Regions from separate parts of the Sphingobacterium sp. NGMCC 1.201703 genome, predicted to be linked through region 3. Evidence: riboswitches for the same ligand, from Rfam matches in the RefSeq annotation. Region 3 holds a riboswitch; each other region holds the start of a gene.

Region 1 (5,833 bases), on a different contig from region 3:
CCGGCCATTGTCGTCGACGATAATTGTTCCGTTCGGATCACGCTTAAACATAGGCGCCCAGAAATCGCCAAAGGAACCACCAAGGCGAAGGACATTGAAATTTCCGCCCAATGGGTACGTATTTCCGAGATTGGGAGCTAATTTTAGTATCTTATTGCGGTTGGCAGTAAAATTAAATCCTGTGTTCCAGCTAAACTGCTCTTTTTTGATTGCCGTCACACCCAAAGCTGCTTCGATACCTTTATTTTCAACATCTCCTGCATTCAAAAATACGGTCGTGTTAACTACGCCCACAGGTCCCTGATACTCAAAATATTGATCTTTTGTGTTGGTTCTGTAAAGCGCGATATCCAGATTGATGCGGTCTTTCCAAAAGCGGCCTTCGTACCCTAATTCGATACTTTTGCTAATTTCTGGTTTCAATGGTATACCCATATAAGGGCCTGATACATTTGGGCTCAGAATGCCCGTATTTAAAGTGTTTACAGGTATTGTACTATAAGCGGCAACATCGTTCCCCACCTGTGCAAAAGATAGACGGAGCTTACTGTAGGTAATGGCGCTTGGCAATTTGAATAATTCACTCAGCACAGTTGACACACCTGCCGACCAGTAAAAATAACCTTTGTGTTCTTTGGGGGTATTCGCTAGCGTAGAAGCCCAGTCGTTTCGGGCCGTTAAATCCAGGTAAACCTTTTCGCGGTAGCCCAGGTTGGCCGAGGCAAATAAAGACTGGATCTGCCTACGTGAAATGGTTTCGGTCGCAGACTGCATTGGAGCGTCACGGTAGATGTTGCTTAACAGAAACTTATTGGCTAAGGCGAGCCTGGCCAGATCCAAAACAGTTCCATTTGAGCGTAAATCATTGATTGAGGTACCTGCTGTAAAATTTAAATCAAGCTGTTCCGCCCATTGTTTATTACCGGTTAATAATAGATCACCATATAAGGCCGTGCTTTCGCTGCGGTCGATATTATAACGGCCATTGTCGCCCAGTTTGCCGTCGATCGGCAGGCCCGACAATACACCCTGTGTTCCGGCATAGATGCGGCGTTCCCAGTGATCCCAGCGTTTGTTCAGGGTTCCGCGGGCACTTACCGACAGCCAGTCCGTTAGGGTATAGCGGAATTGTGCCTGTCCGATAATATTATCCCTTTTTTGATCTGTAGGAATGCGGTTGAGCACCCAGTACGGATTTTGCTGATGATGCGTTCCGGTGAGTTTAGCGTCAGCATTGATATTCCACCAATCCTGTAAGTAGAAGTTGCGGCTTTCGGAGAAATATTCGAAATTTTTGTACTTCTCAAAATCCTGCCCCCGTGGAAACAGGTATAAGCCCGCTATTGGACTGAAGTACAGCCCTGAGGAAGGGCGATTATGAATATTCTGACGCGAATACATCAAGCTTCCGTCAAAGAAGAGCTTATTGTCAAAGAAATTCATCGAATTTCGAAAGGTTGCGCTATGCTGTTTAAAGGTGTTGGTTGGCAGTATCCCCTTGTTGCTGGTGTTGGCATAGGAGAAATAATTCTGTATGCGATTGGTTCCACCGCTCAGCGCCAGGGTATTGATAAAGGTTGTACCAGTATTGTAGAAATCTTTTACAGGATCAGCAAAATTACCTTTTTCACCCCAGCTTTCCTCGCTGGAAGGGGTGGTCTGTCCATAGCGGTATTGCAATTTGGGCAGGTAAAATGCTTTGTCAGCCGTGAATCCACTGGAGAGGTCAATTTTCAGATTTCCTTCGGCACCCTTTTTTGTGGTGATCATAATGGCACCATTAGCCCCTTGGCTACCGTACAATGCCGATGCAGACGCACCCTTCAATACGTTGATGGCGGCGATGTCATCCGCATTTAAGGTGCTCAGGATATCCCCACGGTCGGTACCTCCGCCAAAGGCGCCTGAGTTGCCACTACCGTCTGTATTTGTGATTGGGAGACCGTCAATAACATACAAAGGCTGGTTGTTGCGGTTTGATTTAAATCCGCGTAGTACAATGTTTACGGATCCGCCCATACCCGATGAACTGCGATTGATCTGCACACCCGAGACTTTACCGGTCAGGTTGTTCATGGGATTGACATCTTTCACCTTGGTCAGTTCGTCACCTTTTACGACCTGCGTCGAGTAGGTCAGGCTCTTGGCTTTACGCTGAATACCCAGCGCAGTGACCACGACAGTCTCTAGGGCAGACGATTTGCTTGTCATTTTGATGGTGATGTCGCTTTCTTGTGCCGTTACGGTACGTCTTGCATCTTCATAACCCACCAGTGTAACCAGTAGTTTGACTGCGCCCTGCGGTACATTTAATGTAAATTTCCCCTGATCGTCGGTGGAGGTTCCGATGGAGGTAGATTCTAGCCGGATCGTTGCACCTCCCAAGGGGGCATTGGTGGCGAGGTCCACAAGGCTTCCTTTTAGCATGCGTTGTTGACCATGGGCCAGTGGGACGATCACTAGCCATAGAAGTAAAAAAGACAGAATTTTACTCATAATCATGTAATTAAAAATTGGTTAAAAATAATGTTTGACCCAAGTAGATGAAGATCCAAACGCCGACAAGCCGAATCAACTTTAGCATTGTTTATATAAATGTAAAGGAAAAGTTACGAAATAAAAAGACTTTTTTTTAAAATTTTTATAGGAATGTAATTGTCTGATAATTAGTTGTATATGTGGTTTTGAAATAAGTGGTTACTATCGAATGAGCTGGCAAGGGAGTAAAGAGAGCCTATATTTGCGTGAAATTGGCTCCATCCGACGATAGTCTGGGAACAAGGAGTGTGCTTACGTATCTCAGTCGATATACCAAAGCGTCTTTTGTGAGTCGTCACATTCGATTTTAGCTATAGATTTAACTAATGGCTTTATCGATATCCTGATGTCATACAATCAGGAAAAGCTCCAAGAGCTTTTGCGACAACTTCTATTCTTAGAAAAAAAGGAATTACATCAGTTCCATTTTAAAGAATAATATAACCTTCACCAACACTAGGTTGAAAAACGTTTAAATTATTTAACATAGCTAAAACTAAAAACCGCTAGCTGTTGTCCTATTATTGGAAGCATTTAGGGGTGGTTTGAAAAAATCTGAGAATATACCCATAGCACCTGATCCAGGTAATGCTGGCGAAGGAAAAATGTTTCCTGGGGCTTTGGTTAAGACCAAGGCCCTTTTTTTATCGTTTCATTACCAACGTTTAAGCAAACCTAATGTTTCATGCATAACGAAGGCTTTCGGGTAGGAAGGTCGTTGCGGTATAATTTTTAACGATCGGTGTGGATTCCATTGCCTGACTATTCCCAAATTAAGAAATATATGTACATTTAAATGTGAAAATACGACTAGACAGTCAAAATGAAATTAAAAGAACGGAAAGATAGTCCAATGACTGACACACTCAAAAAATACCTGTCCTTAACCGGAGCCCTTACAGACGAGGAGATCAACTTTTCTGCGGATTTCTTCAAACCTATCAGCTTGAAGAAAGGTGATTTTTTTATTAAAGAGGGTGATACCTGCCGTTATATTGGATTTATTGTCCGAGGTGCTGTAAAGGCATATGCTATTGACAAAGAAGGAAAAGAAAATATAACCTGCTTCAAGTTTGAAAATGAATTTGCCACCTCATTTTCGGAATTTGTGGCGCAGGAAAAATCCAGAAGGAGTATCAGGGTGATCGAAGATAGCATCATCTATGGGATAAGCCATCCCGACTATCTGAATCTGCTTGGTCAGGTTACCGCCTGGAACAATATTATAAAATCGGTGATAGCGCGGGAGTATAGCCAAAAGGAGCTTTACCTGCTGAATTACAACAATCGGTCGGCTTTGGATAAATACCGTCATGTCTTGACGAACGAACCGATGCTCATCCGGCGTGTAGCCACACAAGATCTAGCATCGTACCTAGGTATTACGCAACGTTCGCTTACCCGGGCCAAGGGGCAATTGCACCGATCCAAGGAATTATAGGACAAATGTCCTTATGCCGTCCGGATCAGCGATGTAGATTTGCACAAAAAAATATGTTACGTCACATCGCTCCCGAGGTGGTTCAGATTTCACTGATGCCTCGAAACAGTATCAACTGCTATATTATCGAAGGTGTATTGGTCGACTCCGGAATACGGAGTTCGTATGCCACTGTCAAGAAAGCGCTCGAGGAACTACCCGTTTATCAACATGTCCTGACACACGCACATGCAGATCATCAAGGCTGTAGCGATCAGCTATGTGATGAATTCGCAATACCCCTGCTCTGCCATCCCAACGAAGTGTTTCGGGCTGAAACGGGTATGGTTACCAAAGCCTATCCAAGACCGCAACATTGGATTGCAAAACTTCAACAAAAGTATTGGGCAGGTCAGGGACATAAAGTCCAACGGACAATTGTTGAAAACGACATGATCGGAAACTTTCGGGTCATTGAGACACCCGGACATTCAGCAGGTCATATCTCTTTATTCCGAGAGCGGGATGGTGTACTGATCATCGGAGATGCGGCAGTCAATATGAACCTGCTCACGACGGCAGTCGGACTACGGCTGCCGCCAGGTCTATTCACCACGGATCAGCAACGCAATATCCAATCGCTACAGAAGCTGGCCAAACTGAAGCCTGCCATCATCTGTTTCGGCCATGGACCGGTCATGATCAATAAAAGCGGGACGTTTGAGCAATTTGTGGCTAAATGCAGCGAGCTTTAATACCAATGGAGGAACATCCTTCTTCCAGACCAGCTTTACGCTGGATGACCATACCTTGAATGGCTTCTCTCATCTCTTTGCCTGAGTGACTGTTTTGATTTCATCTAACTTGATTTTGTAGGTGTGATAAAACGGAACGAAACTATTCGTTAACGTTTCATTTAGGAACTCAAGTTCGCCGTCAAAATAGTTAAAGATTTGAGGGATATAATTGGGGTTGTCAACGATAAAGCGATCTGTATTTTTTAAAAATTCATTTTCTAATTCAATTTCAATATTGATATTGACAATATTTTTGAGTTGATAAAGCCCCAAAAGAAATATTGGAACGGATTTATTCAAATTAGCATCTCGGTACCAGCCCGAGGATAGCCATTGGCATCTATTATACAACTGTTCCATTTCCGCAAAGTTAGTTTTGCATAGCTTGTCATCTTCTGTCGTCAATCCGTATAGATATTGTAAGAGAGCCCTATCAAATTTTGATGAAACTTCACCAATAAATTTTGAATATTGTTCGAGGGTCAGCGTTTTTAAATCGGGATTGGTCAAAATTGTTCTGAGTAAGTTCCCGCTCAATAGAAGCGTTGTATCATAAAATACATTCGTATTAAAGCCTAAAGACTTGGGATATTCTATATCCCGCAGTGCAATATCATTATTGATTAGACTTTCGACTACGTTCCAGTCATTAGCTCCGGGAATATACGCCCTTTGGAGAGACCTTAACCGCGAATAAGTAAATACGCCATTTAACAAATGACTATAATCGTTTTGAACGATAGCATGATAAATTGACACATTTAATATCGCCAGTATTGCATCATTGTTAAGGTTCATAAAAAACAATTCTTCGATGGACAGTTTATGATACTGTCTTCCCCAGGCATTAGAATTAAACAAATCTCGATAACCATTCCCTGATGCAATCCGAACTCGATTTAATGATTTTTTTAACGATTGCTGTATCTCATCAAAATTTTGATAGATCGCATTACTAAAATTCTTTTCAATCTTTTTCATTGGTCAAATTATCTATAGATGTTTCGACGTTTCACTCAAATGTTCCATTTCACTTCTTTTATTATCCAGTTCCAATGAAATAGCAACGATACATCAT
Region 2 (5,833 bases), on a different contig from region 3:
CAAAAGAATGTATTGAAAGCGAACTCCGAACAGTCTGCTTCATTCAGTAAACCGTCTTTCGATATTGATTTTTTGACGATCCCTCTAAAATTTCGCCCTGCACAAACCGGAGTTCCTATGCAGTTAAATACAAACTTGAACGGGGCTGGTTATTTCGGATACAGACGGGACAAATACATAATCAATTACACAACAAATCCACTTGGTGTATCCGATAGAAGCATTAATCATTTAGGTTTTTCATTTGGCGCTTTCACAGGTCTTGGAAATTCTTCGCTATCCCCTACAACGACAAATAACGCCATTCAACAAGAATATGAAGGTGTTGTTTGGAGCAAAGGATTTGCAGGAATTTTTGCTGTCAATAATTTCACTGTTGGAATGGCATTGGGTTTCGATCATCTATTGGATGGCAATCGTTCCACCTGGATTTATCAAAATAAACTCTGGTATGGACTTGCTTTTGGCCTCAACTTAAATTAAAGTTGCTGCAGTAATGCCGTTAACATCGATTTCGAATTCCTTAAATACCATCGGTTTTGACGATGATACCGACACGATAACAGGCTTTCCGCTCATCATTTCGCGCGTCCCTATATTGTCCTCAATTCCATTGTATTATTTACAATCACACTTTTAGTTTTATAGGAACGATTATTGGGTCTATCACGGGGCCTCCAGAAGCGATATTTTTTGCATAATAAATCGGTAAAAAAGCTCTTACTGAATCCATTACCTACATTCTAGACAGAGGAAATTTCTACCGCAAGATGAAGAATCTTGGTATCCTTAACAATAAAATTCCTCGTCAAGCTTACAAAAAGCCTTTTTGCAACAATTTATGCTGCGATGCCGTAAATAAGTTTCGAAACAAAATATTGATTTCATTGTCAGCCGTCGCACCCGAAATTCCGGTATGGGGATAGAGTTTATTTACATTGGACAAAATGATCTCTACAAAATCCCGACTTTCTATCGCTATGCGCTCATATAATGCAGTGTTATCAGTCCCATTCTTGATATTATTCCAAGAACAAGCTGCCAAATCCAAGATTTTATGCGTCCTATCTATATAATCCTGCTGCATTTCGTCCAACTTCCGAAAAGCAGCTTTACTTTCAAGAATCTCCCATTTCCCCTGATTGGACCTCAATACAAATAACTTCTCAATCAGATCCATAAACCGCTGATACATCCCCATAAAATTGACCAGTAAGGTCAACTCCGCAAATGGTATAAAAGGATATTGATAAAGCAGATCTGTATACGTACTTTTCTTTGCATCAATAGAAAAAGACCGGTTCTCATCCACACATATATTGTCCAGCGAAAAAGAATGCGAGGCTGTCGCTTCCAGGCCAAATGTATCCCAATCGTAATGAATTAGCACCTGTTCGCGATCGACAAAAAAAGACTTCACCAGGGGATTTCCATCCTCGTCCAGTATGGGCTGACCTTTCTCCTGAATATAAGCATTCAACGTAAAATGCGTCAAGTGAGGTGCTCCAGTAGCATATTTCCACAGCCCCTTCAGACGATAAGATGTACGCTCACGTTCGGCGACACCAGCAATCTGCCCACTCCCCCCAAAACATACCTGTTTTGAAGCGAAAATATCCCGTCCCACCAGCTGATCAATAAAACCGACAAAAAGATTGGCACCTGCACATAAAGTTACTGTCCACGCCAATCCGCCATCCCAATAGGCCAGCTCCTTCAAAAGGGAAAGCCCATTGACCAAATCCAGGCCTAAGCCGTTCAATGATTGTGGTACCCAAATTTTAAACCACTTGTTATCATAAATCAACGCTAACTGCTCCCTAGACAAACTTTTCTGTTGGATGCCTTTCATTTGCTGATCCCTTAGTACAGCGATAGTCGCATCACTCAGTTGCATATTTCTTTTCATTACTTAATATTCTCCGCCAATTAAAATAGCCACTAAAAGCCATCACAAATAAAAATAAGGTTAAACCAGCATATAGGAATAAACCTTTGTGCATAAGCAAAGGAATTGCCATCAGGTTACTGATGTTCAATAAAATCCAATTTTCAATTTTGCGCTTCGCCAACAACCACATCCCAGCCCAAGCTGTACAGGAAACAAAAGAGTCCCAAACAGGAACGTCCGAATCGGTTAAATGAACCAGACCAAAGTAGAATGATAGAAAGCCCGCTATACAGATAATACCAACAATCCACCAATCTCCAGCTGTATTGCGGCTGATTGGGACAACACGGTCACTGCTATATTTCCAATAGATCCAACCATAGATGCTCATTACCAAATAATAAACATGGAGCAGGATCTCCGCATATAGTTTGGCATGGAATAAGACATAAACCGATATAATGATACCTATTATCCCAAAGAGATAATTGATCGATTTATTTTGTCTTGAAAACCAAACCTGCAAAATGCCAAAACATACCCCCAGCCACTCAGCTAGGCTAGCTTGTTGTATTTGCTGGATTAAAGCATCAAAAATTGTATCAGAAGTCATTCAATTGTTTATTATTTCTTATATTATATAATAAACTTAGGCGGGTAAAAACAGCTGTTTTTATTGAAATTAAAATCCCTACGCCAGCATTATCCGGATCAGGTATATAAAAGCGATTGTACAAGGTTGCACAATCGCTTTTATTGGGTATAATCTCAGCCTTCGATGACAATGCATCCAAAGCACCCCATAAGTATATTTTGTAAATCGAAATTAATCGATATCAATTAATTTCAACGCTTTATGCGTGCGTATACGCGTCTCCCTACAAAGCTCAGCGTCATCGTTTAATGATTTGCCATGGGAAGGAATCATCTCCCGTAGTTTCTTGCGGTATTCATCTGATTTAGCACGTTCAGGGAAGCATTTCTTCAATAAGCTAATCATGATCGCCACTGAAGTAGATGCCCCTGGAGAAGCACCCAATAGCGCCGCAATAGAACCGTCTGCACTCGAAACCACTTCTGTACCAAACTCTAAAATCCCGCCTTTCTTCTCATCCTTTTTAATCACCTGAACACGTTGACCGGCTTTTTCAATAACCCAGTCTTCCAATTTAGCAGTTGGCATAAATTGCTTCAGAGACTCTAATTTATCTTTAGGAGATTTCATGACCTCAGTAATCAGATACTTGGTCAAAGGCAAGTTATCAAGTCCTGCCGATAACATCGGACGGATATTGGATAATTTGATCGATGCAGGTAAGTCAAAATAAGATCCCTGTTTTAGGAATTTGGTAGAGAAACCAGCATAGGGGCCAAAAAGTAAGGCTTGCTTGCCATCAATATACCGGGTATCCAGATGCGGTACCGACATCGGTGGCGCGCCGACAGATGCCTTACCATAAACTTTAGCATGATGTGTATTGATAATCTCTTCGTTTACACATCTCAACCATTGACCTCCTACAGGAAATCCACCGTAACCTTTTGCTTCTGGGATACCAGATTTCTCTAGTAATAATAAGGAGTGGCCTCCAGCGCCGATAAAAACAAATTTCGCTTTTAGCTCTCTCTTCACCCCGGTTTTCAAATCCTTCACTTCGATTTCCCAACGTCCATCGTCTTCGCGTTCGATATCGACAACTTCGTGGTTTAGGGATATTGAAATATTTTCTTTTTTTGCCAGGTTATTAATCAAATCACGCGTCAATGAACCGAAATTCACATCAGTACCGAGGTCCATCTTGGTTGCAGCAATTTTCTCTCCTGCATCCCTTCCTTCCATCATCAAAGGAATCCAGGATTTTAACAACTCAGGATCTTCGGTATATTCCATTCCCTTGAACAAGGTCTGGGTATTCATTGTCTCCCATCTTGTCTTTAGAAATTTCACATCTTTTTCACCAAAAACAGCACTCATATGTGGAATGCTGCGGATAAAATTCTCCGGTTGGGCGATAATACCTTTATCAACCAAGTATGACCAAAACTGCTTCGATACTTCAAATTGTTCGGCAATTTTAACCGCTTTATCAACCTTTACCGAACCATCTTTTTGCTCCGGTGTATAGTTTAATTCGCACAAGGCCGAGTGACCTGTACCAGCATTATTCCAAGCGTCAGAACTCTCAGCCGCCACAACATCCAAACGCTCAAGAATTTCAATATTAACGTCTGGGCTTAATTCATTGATTAGAGTCCCCAAAGTAGCACTCATAATACCGGCGCCGATCAGAACAACGTCAACTTCTTTATTTGATTTTTTGCTCATGTTTTTGTGATTGATGCAAATTTAATATAGTTTTTGGTAAACCCCCAAGCCTTTTGTCAAAAAACTGTACTTTTTAGAAGCACTTATTCAAAAATACCATTGATTTATTAAAATAATCCTAAGTATAAAGGAAATGCAACTTTTCAGCTTTTCGAAGCCTTTACTCAGGATATTGTTGATCGATACGGCTGTAAATAGCCCGAAATAAGACAAATATCCGAGCTTTTTAAATCGTTATTTATCGAAAGATTTTGTGTTATAATATAGTTTTAACATTTTTGCAAAAACATCAACGAATAACTTTACACTCTTATATGAAATTACTTGAAGGAAAAATTGCTTTGGTAACTGGAGCATCAAAAGGAATTGGAAGAAAAATTGCTGAAGTGTTTGCACAGCACGGCGCCAATGTCGCTTTCACTTACCTTTCGTCTGTAGAAAAGGGACAAGCGCTGGAAAAAGAGCTTCAAGCCTACGGAACAAAAGTAATTGGCTACCGCTCTGACGCTTCAAAATTTGAAGAAGCAGAACAGTTAATCAATGCAATCGTTGCGGATTTTGGAAGTCTGGATATCGTCGTCAACAATGCCGGCATCACAAAAGATGGCCTGTTAATGCGTATGACAGAAGAAAGCTGGGATGATGTCCTAAATGTCAACTTGAAATCCGTATTCAATGTTACAAAAGCTGCTTCAAAAATAATGATGAAAAACCGTAATGGTTCATTTATCAATATGTCTTCTGTTGTTGGCGTCCAAGGTAATGCTGGTCAATCAAATTATGCAGCTTCCAAAGCAGGTATTATAGGCTTCACCAAGTCCATTGCAAAAGAACTAGGTTCACGCAACATCCGTGCGAACGTGGTCGCACCTGGATTTATCCGTACGGAAATGACAGATATATTAGATCCTAAAGTAATCGCTTCCTGGGAAGCCGGAATTCCGTTAAAACGCGCCGGATCTCCCGAAGATGTAGCCAACGCATGTCTCTACCTAGCCTCTGATTTATCCGCATATGTGACTGGACAGGTTCTTCCTGTTGACGGCGGTATGTTGTAAGATATAGCAAACACTGGTGTCCCCAATCGACGCCAGTGTTTTCTCTATTATCCCGAATAGCAGAATTCGCCAGCAGGCTCTTTTACATTATTCCGACGCTAGAGCTTACGCTTTCCTACCCAATATTTCCAAATTTTAGCTAATTTTGTCCATCAAAATTTAAATGCTATGACGAATTGGGCGGATTTTTTTGCAATTCAAACAGAAGATGATTTTAATCAACAATGTTTAGAAACTTATCGCTTCCAGCTGCTGCATTGTCAGGTCTACCGCGACTATGTTTCGCTGATAGGCAAGGAAAAAAATCAAATCCAACATTATAGTGAGATCCCTTTCATGCCGATAGAATTTTTCAAAACACAAAGGGTACTGGCAGCCGGAATGGATCCCCAAATTATATTTTCAAGCTCGGGTACAACAGGTATGGTCACATCCAAACATCTTGTTGCTGATCTGTCCATCTATGAGCAGACTTTTCGACGTATATTCGAAAACTTCTATGGTCCGATTAGAGATATCGCTGTTTTGGCCCTACTCCCATCCTATCTCGAAAGAAGC
Region 3 (5,833 bases):
TCACCGGTCTTTCCAAACATTTTTGCGGCCGCGGCTAAGATCGTCGCATCCACATAAAAGTACACCGACGAAGTTAGCTCAAGATTAGATTGCGATTTGACGGGTACCCAATCTCCACGACCAAAGGTGGTCAGTCCATTCGGACTAATTCCGTCCACGTAATCCACATAACGCTTGATATTGTCATAACATTCTGCCAGTAACTTTGCATCACCGTAAAACAAATAGGTCTGCCAGGGAATAATGGCGATGGTACTTGTCCAATCCAAGCCATTTGCCGTACCATATCCCCAGCCGCCGGTCGGAATGATATCGGGCAACACGCCGTTTTCCTGCTGCTCATCCCGATGATCCGCCATCCATTTCTCATAAACGGTAATCCCGTCAAAATTATAATAGGCGGTTTCAATTGCGAGGTGCCCATCCCCCGTCCAACCATTTTTCTCCCGTTGTGGGCAGTCCGTGGGATAACCCATCAAGTTGGACAGGTAGGCGTTGTTAGTCGCTTCCCACAACCCATTGATCAACGAAGAAGAGGTTTTCAGCTGGCCAATGGGCCGTACATCACTATGCATAAAATAAGCCGTAACAGCCGATTCATCCACTGCAATTGGTTCACTGCTGCTCAGCTCAACATAACGGAAGCCCTTATAGCCAAATTTCGCCATAAATTCATCCATTTTCCTGCCACTCAGTGTCAGGATATCGGTCTGAAAGGGTTCCAGATCTTTGTTTCCACGGTAATATACATCAATATTGGACTGATCCAAGCGGCCATTTGCCTGCACGCGTTCGCCATGCTTGATTTTGACCACCGTCCCGGCTTTCCCAGCGATCTTGATCTTCGTTACACCAGCCATATTTTGCCCCATATCAAAGACATAGGTCCTGTCATCGATTTTTTTTATTAATTTCGGTTTATACGATCTGACCAGCCGTATCGGTACCATCTGCTGGGAGACGATATTTGCGGAAGGTGGTTTCCGATACTGCACTGCATGCCATTCTGAATCATCAAAGGCTGCTGTATCCCATCCTGGCATTTCCAGACGGGCATCATAATGTTCACCGGTATAAATATTATTGTAGCGGATCGGTCCTGCCGCAGTCTTCCAGGTTTGGTCTGAACTTACTGTTTCTTCAGTACCGTCCTCATAGACAATACGCAAATCCAAACAAAATGTCGGACGATCCCGCCAGGGTGCCTTGTCAAAATTCCATACCGCCAGGGCTTGATGGTTATACCAGCCGTTTCCCAAAACAATAGCGAGGACATTGTCGCCCTGCTGAAGCTGTCCGGTCACATCTTCCACCAGATACAATGTGCGTTTATCAAACCGAGTATACATGGGATCAAGGCGGTGATCGCCGATTCGCTTGCCATTTATGGACAGCTCATAAAGTCCTGCTGCCGCAATATAGGCCCGGGCCGACTTGATTGCTTTGGCTGCTTTAAAAGCCTTTCTGAAATAAGGGGCCGCCTGTTCGTGAATGTCCTGCTTATCATTGATCCATTTTCCCTTCCAGTTCTGCATCCCCATCATCCCTGTTTCGAACGAGGCGATGGAGGATGTGCTTGGCTTTCCATTTTTGTCCCAGACAAGGACTCTCCAAAAATATTTTGTCTGCGGTTCCAAAGTCGATCCATCATACTGAACCAAGATGTCGGAATTAGACTGCTTTCCACTATTCCAAATACGGGATTTATTTTTCACTAGGGCTGTTGAATCCCTGTCTACCAAGATTTGATAAGCAGATTGCTTTGCGCCCTGTCGCTTATCATCCAGCTGCCAGCTTAAACGGGGATTTAATTTGTCTACACCCAAGGGGTTCTCCAAATGTTCGCATCGGAGTGCAATAGGTACACATTCTTTTTGCTGCTGTGCATGCAATAACGTCCCCATGCTCAGCATGATCATCAGTAAAGTCTTCCTCATATTTCGTAGATACATGTTGACCTCTTGTGTTTCCCACGATGAAAATAGAATGCGTTTCCTAAGAAATCAGGGATGAATTCAGCAGGTTTACAAAAGGACGTTAAATTGTTTTAGTTGATTTAAAAACGAATATATCAAATATTTTCAACATAATAAACAGCCTTGTCTTATTGCAACAGTATTTAAAATTAACAGGGATGTTTTGGATTTTTCATCAAAATAGTCCTATATTAGTTGCGACTTTAGGGGTGTCTGCATATGCGGGCTGAGATTTTACCCTTATAACCTGATCCAGATCATACTGGCGTAGGGAAAAGTAAGCTGTCTACAGGATACATTACCGTATCTTATTGTAGCCATTCCTAAAGTTTTACCAAAAAAATAAAAGGAATGGAACTTACAATCAATCATCAAATCCGATTTTTCGACCCCGCGCCAAATTCGCTAGCCGATCTTTTACAGGTTGAACTTTCCGGTAAAACACAAGGTGTCGCTGTAGCCGTCAATAACCAGGTTATTCCCAAAGACGATTGGCCAAACACATCCCTACGTGCCAGTGACCAGATTCTACTTATTACCGCTACGCAAGGTGGTTAACCATCTTTGGAACTTATTCAATATACCTAATTTCTCCTTAACATGACATCAGAAAAAATCACACAGACCGCTTTTCCAAACTCAACCAAAGTTTTTGTTCCTGGAACACTCTATCCCATTCAGGTCGCCATGCGCCAGATTTCGTTGAGCCCTACCAAATTAAGCAATGGACAGATCGAAGTCAACCCGCCAATCACCATTTATGATACCTCAGGTCCCTATACAGATGGAACCCAGGAAATTGATATTCGTAAGGGACTTCCCCGGCTACGGGAACAATGGATCCTAGACCGTGGTGATGTGCACCAGCTGGACGGTATCAGTTCGCGGTACGGACAAGAACGCCTAGCAGATACAAGCTTAGATGAGCTTCGTTTTGCCTACAGCCATAAGCCGAAAGTTGCGGCACCGGGAAAAAATGTAACGCAATTGCATTATGCCAGAAAAGGTATCATTACGCCGGAAATGGAATATGTCGCCATTCGTGAAAATCAACGTATAGCCCAACTAGCCGACAGTACACCCGGAATGGATCATCAGCATCCCGGGGAGAACTTCGGCGCCCGGACAGCTGGAAAATATATTACACCGGAATTTGTCCGGGAGGAAATTGCTGCCGGTAGAGCTATTATACCCAATAATATCAATCATCCCGAGAGCGAACCGATGATTATCGGCCGTAATTTTCTGGTAAAAATCAATGCCAACATCGGCAATAGCGCCGTCAGCTCCAGCATCGAAGAAGAAGTCGAAAAAGCAGTATGGGCCTGCCGCTGGGGCGCCGATACCATCATGGATCTGTCTACAGGCAAAAATATCCACGAAACCCGCGAATGGATTATTCGCAACTCACCCGTGCCGATCGGTACTGTTCCGATTTATCAGGCGCTTGAAAAGGTGAAAGGTGTTGCCGAAGATCTCACCTGGGAAATATTTCGGGACACGCTGATTGAGCAGGCGGAACAGGGAGTTTCCTATTTCACGATCCATGCCGGTGTTCTCTTGCGCTATATTCACCTAACCGCAAAACGCGTGACCGGCATTGTGTCAAGGGGTGGCTCCATTATGGCTAAATGGTGTCTATTCCATCATCAGGAAAACTTTCTCTATACCCATTTTGACGAAATCTGTCAGATCATGAAGCAGTATGATGTTGCTTTTTCACTGGGTGACGGTCTGCGCCCCGGTGCTATCGCAGATGCCAATGATGCAGCCCAATTTGCCGAACTGGAAACCTTGGGGGAATTGACAAAAATTGCCTGGAAACACGATGTACAAGTGATGATCGAGGGACCGGGCCACGTGCCGATGCAATTGATCAAAGAAAATATGGAAAAACAGCTGGAATGTTGTGACGAAGCTCCATTTTATACGTTAGGGCCACTGACCACCGATATCGCGCCAGGATATGACCATATCACCTCGGCGATCGGCGCGGCAATGATCGGTTGGTATGGCTGTGCCATGCTCTGTTATGTCACACCCAAAGAACATCTTGGCCTGCCCAATAAAAAAGATGTGAAAGATGGCGTGATTACCTACAAACTGGCGGCACACGCAGCTGATCTGGCCAAAGGTCATCCGGGGGCACAATACCGTGACAATGCGCTGAGCAAGGCTAGATTCGAATTCCGTTGGGAAGATCAGTTCAACTTATCCCTTGATCCGGATACTGCCCGTGAGTACCACGACGAAACATTACCTGCGGATGCCGCCAAAGTAGCTCATTTCTGCTCGATGTGCGGTCCCAAATTCTGCTCCATGAAAATTACACAGGAAATCCGGGATACTGCCGCACAGGGTATGCTGGAAAAATCGCAGGAATTCATCGCACAGGGAAAGGAAATCTACTTATGATCATTGCATTGACAGCAGCGGAAGAATTTGCCTCAGAAATACAGACCATCCATGATCTTTTTGTGCATGGACTCGATCTTTTGCATCTGCGCAAATATCATTTTACGGATGAGCAAATGTATCGTTATATCGCATCTATCGATGCGATATACCACGATAGACTGGTTCTTCACTCCCATCCGCAGCTGTCGGATGCACTTCAAATTAATCGGATTCATCTCAACGCACATGATCGCCAAAGCGGCCTATTCGATCCGCAAAACTTCGGAGGTATCTGTTCGACATCAGTCCACCATATCGATCAGTTCAACGCATTGGACAAAAGCTGGGATTATGCCTTTTTAAGCCCTTTGTTTCCAAGCATTTCCAAGGTCGGTTATGGCCAGGAAAATACTGTACTGAGCCAACTTCCCTTCCGGACCAATTTTGATGTCGGCCTGGTCGGTCTTGGCGGAATACAAGCCTCAAATTGCCGGATTCCCATCCATGCAGGTGTAGATGGGATCGCCTTGCTGGGAGCCATCTGGCAAACCAACAACCCTATTCAACATTTTATAACATGCAAAAACTTATGCTCGAAAAACTCCAATATATCTCACAGGGGCTGACGCAGGCTGAACAAAAGAACAATATCCTAAAAGCCCTGGACGCCGGAGCCACATGGATACAGATCCGATGGAAACAGGCGGGAGAAGCAGAATTCGCCATACTTGCGAAGCAAATACAACAGGTTTGCCAGCAGTTTGGAGCCAAATGTATCATCAATGATGATGTACACCTGGCCAAGCAACTGGATGTGGATGGTGTACATCTTGGCTTAACGGATTGCGGTATCGCGGAAGCACGGCAGTTGCTCGGCCCCGAAAAAATTATCGGTGGCACCGCTAATAGCCTGCAAGATGTGCAACAGCGGATCGCAGAAAATTGTGACTATATCGGCCTGGGGCCATTTAAACACACGCATACAAAACAAAAGCTCAGCCCACTATTGGGCTTGGCTGGATATCAAAATATCTTCCAGGAAATCCACCGGCTGGAACTCCCTCCTGTTCCAATCTTTGCTATTGGCGGGATCAGCAGTGCCGAAGATATTCAACATTTAATACAGACAGGAGTTTACGGTGTCGCGGTATCGGGATTGATCACGCAAACACCGCACCTTATTTCATCCATTAAAAATCTCTTCGCATGAGCACATTACACATAGCCAATCGCAGCTTCGAATCCAGGTTATTTATGGGAACGGGCAAATTTGGCAATCTGACCGAGATGAGCGCAGCCGTTGCTGCTTCGGGTTCACAGCTGGTTACCGTCGCACTGAAACGCATCGACCAGCTTGGAGCCGATGATGAGTTAACCGCCGCGCTCGACCTTACAAAAATAGACCTGCTTCCGAATACTTCTGGAGCGAGAACAGCCGAAGAAGCTGTCTTAGCGGCTCA
Region 4 (5,833 bases), 430 kb from region 3:
AAACAGCACGCGCTGGTTTTCCTGTGGCAGGGGTGGTCAGTATTCATGGTGGACTCTCCAAATCAGCTGACAGACCTAATGCAGCGATTAATGTGAAAGTATTGGTTGAACATCCCGCCGCTGACAAAAGTGTATCAAAAGAAGATTATGACGGGTTAGTTAAGGAACTTAATGAAGGAAAAGCAGACTGGCAGATCATTACCTATGCCAATTCTGGTCATACCTTTACCAATCCGGAATCACCAGAATATAACCCTGTCATGGCCAAACGTGCCTGGGAGCATACTTTACTATTCCTAAAAGAAGTACTAAACTAAGACATATAAAGCCGAAGCTTCCCCTATTCAAATGAACTGTCATTCCAGATCAATAGCGCCTCATCCGATTATTTTTCAGTTATTGGTACTTCTGTTGTGCACGACTGTGGCACGATCCCAAACGATAAAATCAATGGAAATCGGGGCGCCTACCCAAGCGATCCTGTTCGTTACCAATGAATCCGATAAATCAACGGATTTCGCGATGCGTCTCCATGATCAAAAGGCAAATGAAATTATTAGACAGGTTCCCTATAGTACCACCAGACTCCTGGTCTCAAAAACAGATGCCCAAAAATTTACTTTTGTTGTCAACAAGCGTAAGTGGACAGTGGATGTACCGACCCTCAAACAACGAAATGCCATGATCCTGTTTGATGGTCAGAGCAGACCGAAAGTGATCTATGACAGTCAAAGCTATCTCCAGGCAGCAAAGCCTATATTGACAAATACTAAGCAGACAAGTACAGCTCAAAAAGCGCTTAAATACGATGCGAAACTATTCTTCGATTCAATAGCTGCTATTCCGTTTAAACCCTCCAGGCAATATGCTGCCGCCATCATTTCGCGGTCCAATCTTCCGATCTACTCCACGCAGAAAAAAGGCAAATATGACGGAACTTATATTTCGCAGACCTTTACAGGGGAGAACCTCGAAAAACCCAGCGGCATTATAACAACCGTTTATCAGCAAGGCAAAGAACTCTCGGCAAACAATTTGTCTAATGGGGTCAATTTTTACAGCAAATATTTTTACAACAAATGGGGATTAATCGATTCGATACAACAGCTTCAAGATAGCAAATGGTCCTCTAGTACAATTTATCAATACTTACCGCGCGCTATTCTCATTACCGATCCTGAACGGCAAACCGCCTCCATCCATCATTTAAATGATCAATATCAAGTGATCAGGGAGGAGTCCATCCACTTCGTTTACCAACGCATGCATTGGGTCGACCACCGTTACAATGAAAATGGGCAGCTTGTTGAGGAAGTTTCAGGGCTAAATGACGCTATCGAAAAACGTACATTGTATTATTATGAGAACCCAAAAGCAGACAATTTCTCTTCGTGGCAGGCATTTGACACGGCGGGAAAGCTCACTGCCGAATCCAAAATAGCTGTGCAAGGCAACGAAAGCACTTACCTGTTTTATCGTGATGGTACATTGGAATTGAAAATAGTATCAAAAGACCTGGGCAACCACCAATACGAGAGCACCGTATTTGACAAACAGGATAAAATTACCTCTAAAACAATACAAACAAAGGAAAGTTCCTCCAATTTTCAATAATTTAAACGCGCAAACTGAAATAGGAGGAAGCAATACACATTATTCGTCATTAGTGAAAGAACGGAAATTAATAAGTCAACGTCACCCTTTACTGTATTTTCTCGCTGTTTGGGCGAGAAGGACACAAAGAAAAGCCATTTGGTTATTGGATAATAAAAAGTACACAAAAACCAAATCTACAACAGCGCTGCAGTATCGCATCAAAAAACACCAGTCTGTTTTATTAAAAAAGCTGGGGGAAAACAATATGCAGCTGCAGATCAATAAAGTGACCAATCTAAAGATTGCAGCAAAGCAGATCAATGGTGTACTGATCCACCCCGGCGAAACTTTTTCATTCTGTAAACTAGTCGGTCAACCCACACGAAAAAAGGGCTATCTTCCAGGGATGGAATTGTCTTTTGGTGAAGCCCGGGCAGGTATCGGTGGTGGAATCTGCCAGATCTCCAACCTGATCCATTGGCTTGTTATCCATAGCCCACTGACAGTCACGGAGCGTTATCACCATTCTTTTGATCCGTTTCCCGATGATGGGCGTGTATTACCTTTCGGAAGCGGTGCAACAGTGTTTTACAATTATCGGGACTATCAATTTACCAACAATACACCCTATACGTTTCAGATTAATCTTTGGTTTACCGAAAAATGTCTTGAAGGTGAGCTCCGGATCGATCAGGAGCTCGATTTTGCCTATCACGTCATTGAAAAAGAGCATCAATTCCTTAAGATAGGTGATCAATTCTATCGAAAAAATGAAATCTGGCGGGAAAAATTCCTGAAATTTCAGGGTGGAAAGGTTGTTGATACGGAACTCCTGACGAAAAATTTTGCCCGCGTCACTTATAGCCCACCTGACTACACGGAATTGCCAACTGAAGATAATAAAAGTTTCTAGCAATTAAGCTAACTACGAAAGATCATTTTGACATCATCCTCTGCTCATTGTCGGCTCAATCTATTTCCCTACTCATACTGAAAATGTCGGTCAAATCGCTCGCAGTCATTTTTACTATTCCGGGACCGAATAAAAACAGGGGTTATAAAAAGTCCTTTTTTTTGTCTAAATTTGATATGGCTTTGGGGGTATTCTGTATAGAATTGAGATAGTCCCTTCGAACCTGATTCGGTTTATACCGGCGTAGGGAAAAGCAACCGCTTAGGTATATTGAAATATACCGGACAGCCCATCTGTCTCATTTCTTCCTGTCAAAGCCACGTACAAACATAGCGAACAAAAAGGAATGGAAGATTTAATTATCGATCTGTTAGCACAGGTCAGACGACAAAAACCACTTGTACATAATATTACGAATTTGGTGGTGATGAATAGCACCGCCAATGCGCTCCTTGCTCTTGGAGCTTCCCCAGTCATGGTTCACAGTCCATCCGAAGTGCGCGAGGTTGTTGACCTTGCCCAGTCATTGGTCCTCAACATCGGCACATTGAGTGAACTTACCGCCGAGTCCATGCTTGTAGCGGCAGAACATGCCAATAACATTGGCCGCCCTTGGGTGTTGGATCCAGTAGGCGCGGGAATATCCGCTTTTCGCAATGACTTACTGGCAAATCTCCTGGAGTTAAAGCCCACTGTGATACGGGGAAATGCATCAGAGATCATGAGCCTCTACAATTTCAACGAGGTCAATACCAAAGGTGTAGACAGCACTGCAGACAGCAAAGCTGCTATTGGCTTTGGTAAAGCATTACAAGAACAATTAGGATCTATCATCTGCATCTCCGGAAAGGTAGACTATATCCTGTCCGAACAGCATACCGCAGAGGTACACAATGGACACCCCTTGATGACCCAGGTTACCGGACTCGGTTGTAGCGCGACGGCACTCATCGGCGCATTTTTAGCAGTCACAGACCATCCTTTTGAAGCCGCGACCGCCGGTGTCTCCCTTTTGAGCTTAGCAGGTGAACTGGCAACAGCGCGATCCGCTGGTCCGGGTTCCTTACAGATGCATCTCTATGATGAGCTCTATCTGCTGAATGAAGAGCGTATCCGGATGCATCTCAACTTGAAGCATTATGGCAATTAATCCTCTATTTCCTTACCCCTTGTATCTGGTGATCTCCGAACGGGACTGCTACCCAAACCCTTGGCTCCATGTTGCCGAAGAAGCCATAATCGGCGGTGTGGATATTATTCAGTTGCGCGAAAAGAACGAAACGCCGACAGGCTTTCTGGAAAAAGCCAAGAAGCTAAAAAAGCTTACCGATCGTTACGGAATCCCTTTAATCATCAATGATGCCGTGGATATTGCGATTGAAATCGAGGCCTGGGGGGTGCATGTCGGACAAAATGATCGTCAACCTCTAGCAATAAGGGAAAAATACGGACATCGTCTTCAAATTGGCTGGTCGCTGGAAGTTCGGATACAACTTGACAGCAAACAGATGGCCGCTGTAGACCACCTTGGTATAAGCCCAATTTTTCCAACAAAAACAAAAACAGACACCATTACAACCTGGGGAATCAGTGGACTGGCTGAGTTACGTGATCTAACTGAAAAGCCCTTGATCGCCATCGGAGGCATGAACCTGGATACCAGCACAAGTGCCTGGCTGGCTGGCGCAGATTCCATTGCGGTCGTCTCGGCAATTTGCCAAAGTAAAAATCCAAGAAAGCATAGCGCCCAATTAAAGGAATTATTAACATGAACATAACGAAAAAATATACAGTGCCCACTGTACTGAGCATAGCGGGGTTTGATGGCAGTGGCGGAGCCGGTATCCAAGCCGATACGAAAACTATATCAGCCATTGGATGTTATGCCATGAACGTCTTAACGGCATTACCCGTGCAGAACACGCAAGGGGTACGAAATATTTACGAGATACCGACCCAAGCAGTACGTGAGCAATTGGATGCGATCTTCGATGATATTTATCCCGATGCGATCAAAATCGGGATGGTTCACACGGTTGAACTTGTCGAACTGATCAGCAGCTATTTGAAGGAATACCGTGGAACAATTGTCTTTGACCCCGTGATGGTGTCGACAAGTGGTCACAAGTTAATCCATGATGATACAATTCAAGCTTGTGTTGATCTACTTTTTCCAAAAGCCTCGGTTATCACGCCCAACCTGGATGAAGTCAGTGTACTTGTCGGAAGGACTATAGCTAAGGTCGAAGAAATGGAAAAAGCGGGCATTGAACTTCTTGAAAAAGGATGTCAGTCAGTGCTTATTAAAGGCGGACACCTTCAAAGTAGCGAGCTTACCTCTCTCCTCTTTCAGCAAAACGCATCAGCATTGGTATTTAAATCACAAAAAATTGACAGCAAAAATACACATGGATCCGGCTGCTCTCTTTCTTCCGCAATAGCGAGCCAATTAGCGCAGCAATTTCCCCTTGCTGAGGCCGTCGCTACCGCTTTAGATTATGTCCATGAGGCAATCAAAGGAAGCAAAGATCTCGTTATCGGCAAAGGAAATGGGCCACTTAATCATTTCCACAACCCTATTAAACTTATTTTTCATGAAATGGAGCGATAAAGCCTGGAATGCTATAAGACCAATTTATGCTGATATCCTAGCCATGCCTTTTATTTCCGAACTGAGCAATGGCAGTCTACCGCTGGACAAATTTCAATTTTATATGCGTCAGGATGCTTTCTATCTGGAGGAATTTGGACGTGTTTTAGCTTTCATAGGTGCAAAGAGTGCAGACAATCAACAAGCCCTGGATTATTTTGAATTTGGACGCAATGCCCTTATCGTCGAAAAAGCGCTCCATGAAAACTATTTTAAAGAATTTGGTCTGGACCCGGAAGACGACAACAAGATAGAACCCGTTTGTCACCATTACGTACACTTTTTAAAAAGTGTAGCTGCCTTTGAACCTATTGAAGTCGCTATGGCCGCGACTTTACCCTGCTTTTGGATTTATAAAGAAGTTGGCGACCACATCGTTTCGATCGCCAGTGGTGACCACAACCCCTATTCCAAATGGATCGAAACCTATAGTGGTGAGGACTTTGCCGAGGGTGTGAACAAAGCCAAAAATTACGTCGATCAAATTTCTGAACAAACTACTGCAACAAATCGGGAGAAAATGCGACAAGTATTTATAACAGCTTCCCGATTGGAATATCATTTCTGGCAGGCAGCTTACGACAAGAGCATGTGGTAACCGCAAAAACAACGGTTAAATTGTTCGATAACGAACAGCAGTTGTTCAAAAATGGGCAATAGAAAAAACGTCTAAA

The links. A riboswitch is a leader RNA that binds a small molecule or an ion and turns the genes downstream of it on or off. The one in region 3 is predicted to bind thiamine pyrophosphate.
Region 1: another riboswitch for thiamine pyrophosphate. It lies ahead of ACK8HY_RS06555 (Crp/Fnr family transcriptional regulator); the one in region 3 lies ahead of thiS (sulfur carrier protein ThiS).
Region 2: another riboswitch for thiamine pyrophosphate. It lies ahead of pnuC (nicotinamide riboside transporter PnuC); the one in region 3 lies ahead of thiS (sulfur carrier protein ThiS).
Region 4: another riboswitch for thiamine pyrophosphate. It lies ahead of thiM (hydroxyethylthiazole kinase); the one in region 3 lies ahead of thiS (sulfur carrier protein ThiS).

Annotation. Positions count from the first base shown of each region.
Region 1 is NZ_JBLOHD010000002.1:286,783-292,615, reverse strand. Features, by position in the region: gene ACK8HY_RS06560 (SusC/RagA family TonB-linked outer membrane protein) at 1-2,496, opposite strand, end outside; TPP riboswitch at 3,065-3,158, shown strand; gene ACK8HY_RS06555 (Crp/Fnr family transcriptional regulator) at 3,362-3,979, shown strand; gene ACK8HY_RS06550 (MBL fold metallo-hydrolase) at 4,033-4,713, shown strand; gene ACK8HY_RS06545 (hypothetical protein) at 4,783-5,736, opposite strand.
Region 2 is NZ_JBLOHD010000002.1:456,012-461,844, forward strand. Features, by position in the region: gene ACK8HY_RS07230 (hypothetical protein) at 1-483, shown strand, start outside; gene ACK8HY_RS07235 (hypothetical protein) at 815-1,909, opposite strand; gene pnuC (nicotinamide riboside transporter PnuC) at 1,884-2,504, opposite strand; TPP riboswitch at 2,563-2,704, opposite strand; gene ACK8HY_RS07245 (malate:quinone oxidoreductase) at 2,718-4,217, opposite strand; gene fabG (3-oxoacyl-[acyl-carrier-protein] reductase) at 4,532-5,275, shown strand; gene ACK8HY_RS07255 (acyl transferase) at 5,444-5,833, shown strand, end outside.
Region 3 is NZ_JBLOHD010000001.1:1,116,635-1,122,467, reverse strand. Features, by position in the region: gene ACK8HY_RS04625 (family 78 glycoside hydrolase catalytic domain) at 1-1,937, opposite strand, end outside; TPP riboswitch at 2,172-2,267, shown strand; gene thiS (sulfur carrier protein ThiS) at 2,328-2,534, shown strand; gene thiC (phosphomethylpyrimidine synthase ThiC) at 2,577-4,391, shown strand; gene ACK8HY_RS04610 (thiamine phosphate synthase) at 4,388-4,999, shown strand; gene thiE (thiamine phosphate synthase) at 4,963-5,583, shown strand; gene ACK8HY_RS04600 (thiazole synthase) at 5,580-5,833, shown strand, end outside.
Region 4 is NZ_JBLOHD010000001.1:691,468-697,300, reverse strand. Features, by position in the region: gene ACK8HY_RS02725 (dienelactone hydrolase family protein) at 1-317, shown strand, start outside; gene ACK8HY_RS02720 (hypothetical protein) at 451-1,614, shown strand; gene ACK8HY_RS02715 (VanW family protein) at 1,667-2,509, shown strand; TPP riboswitch at 2,684-2,776, shown strand; gene thiM (hydroxyethylthiazole kinase) at 2,856-3,659, shown strand; gene thiE (thiamine phosphate synthase) at 3,649-4,281, shown strand; gene thiD (bifunctional hydroxymethylpyrimidine kinase/phosphomethylpyrimidine kinase) at 4,278-5,120, shown strand; gene tenA (thiaminase II) at 5,104-5,757, shown strand.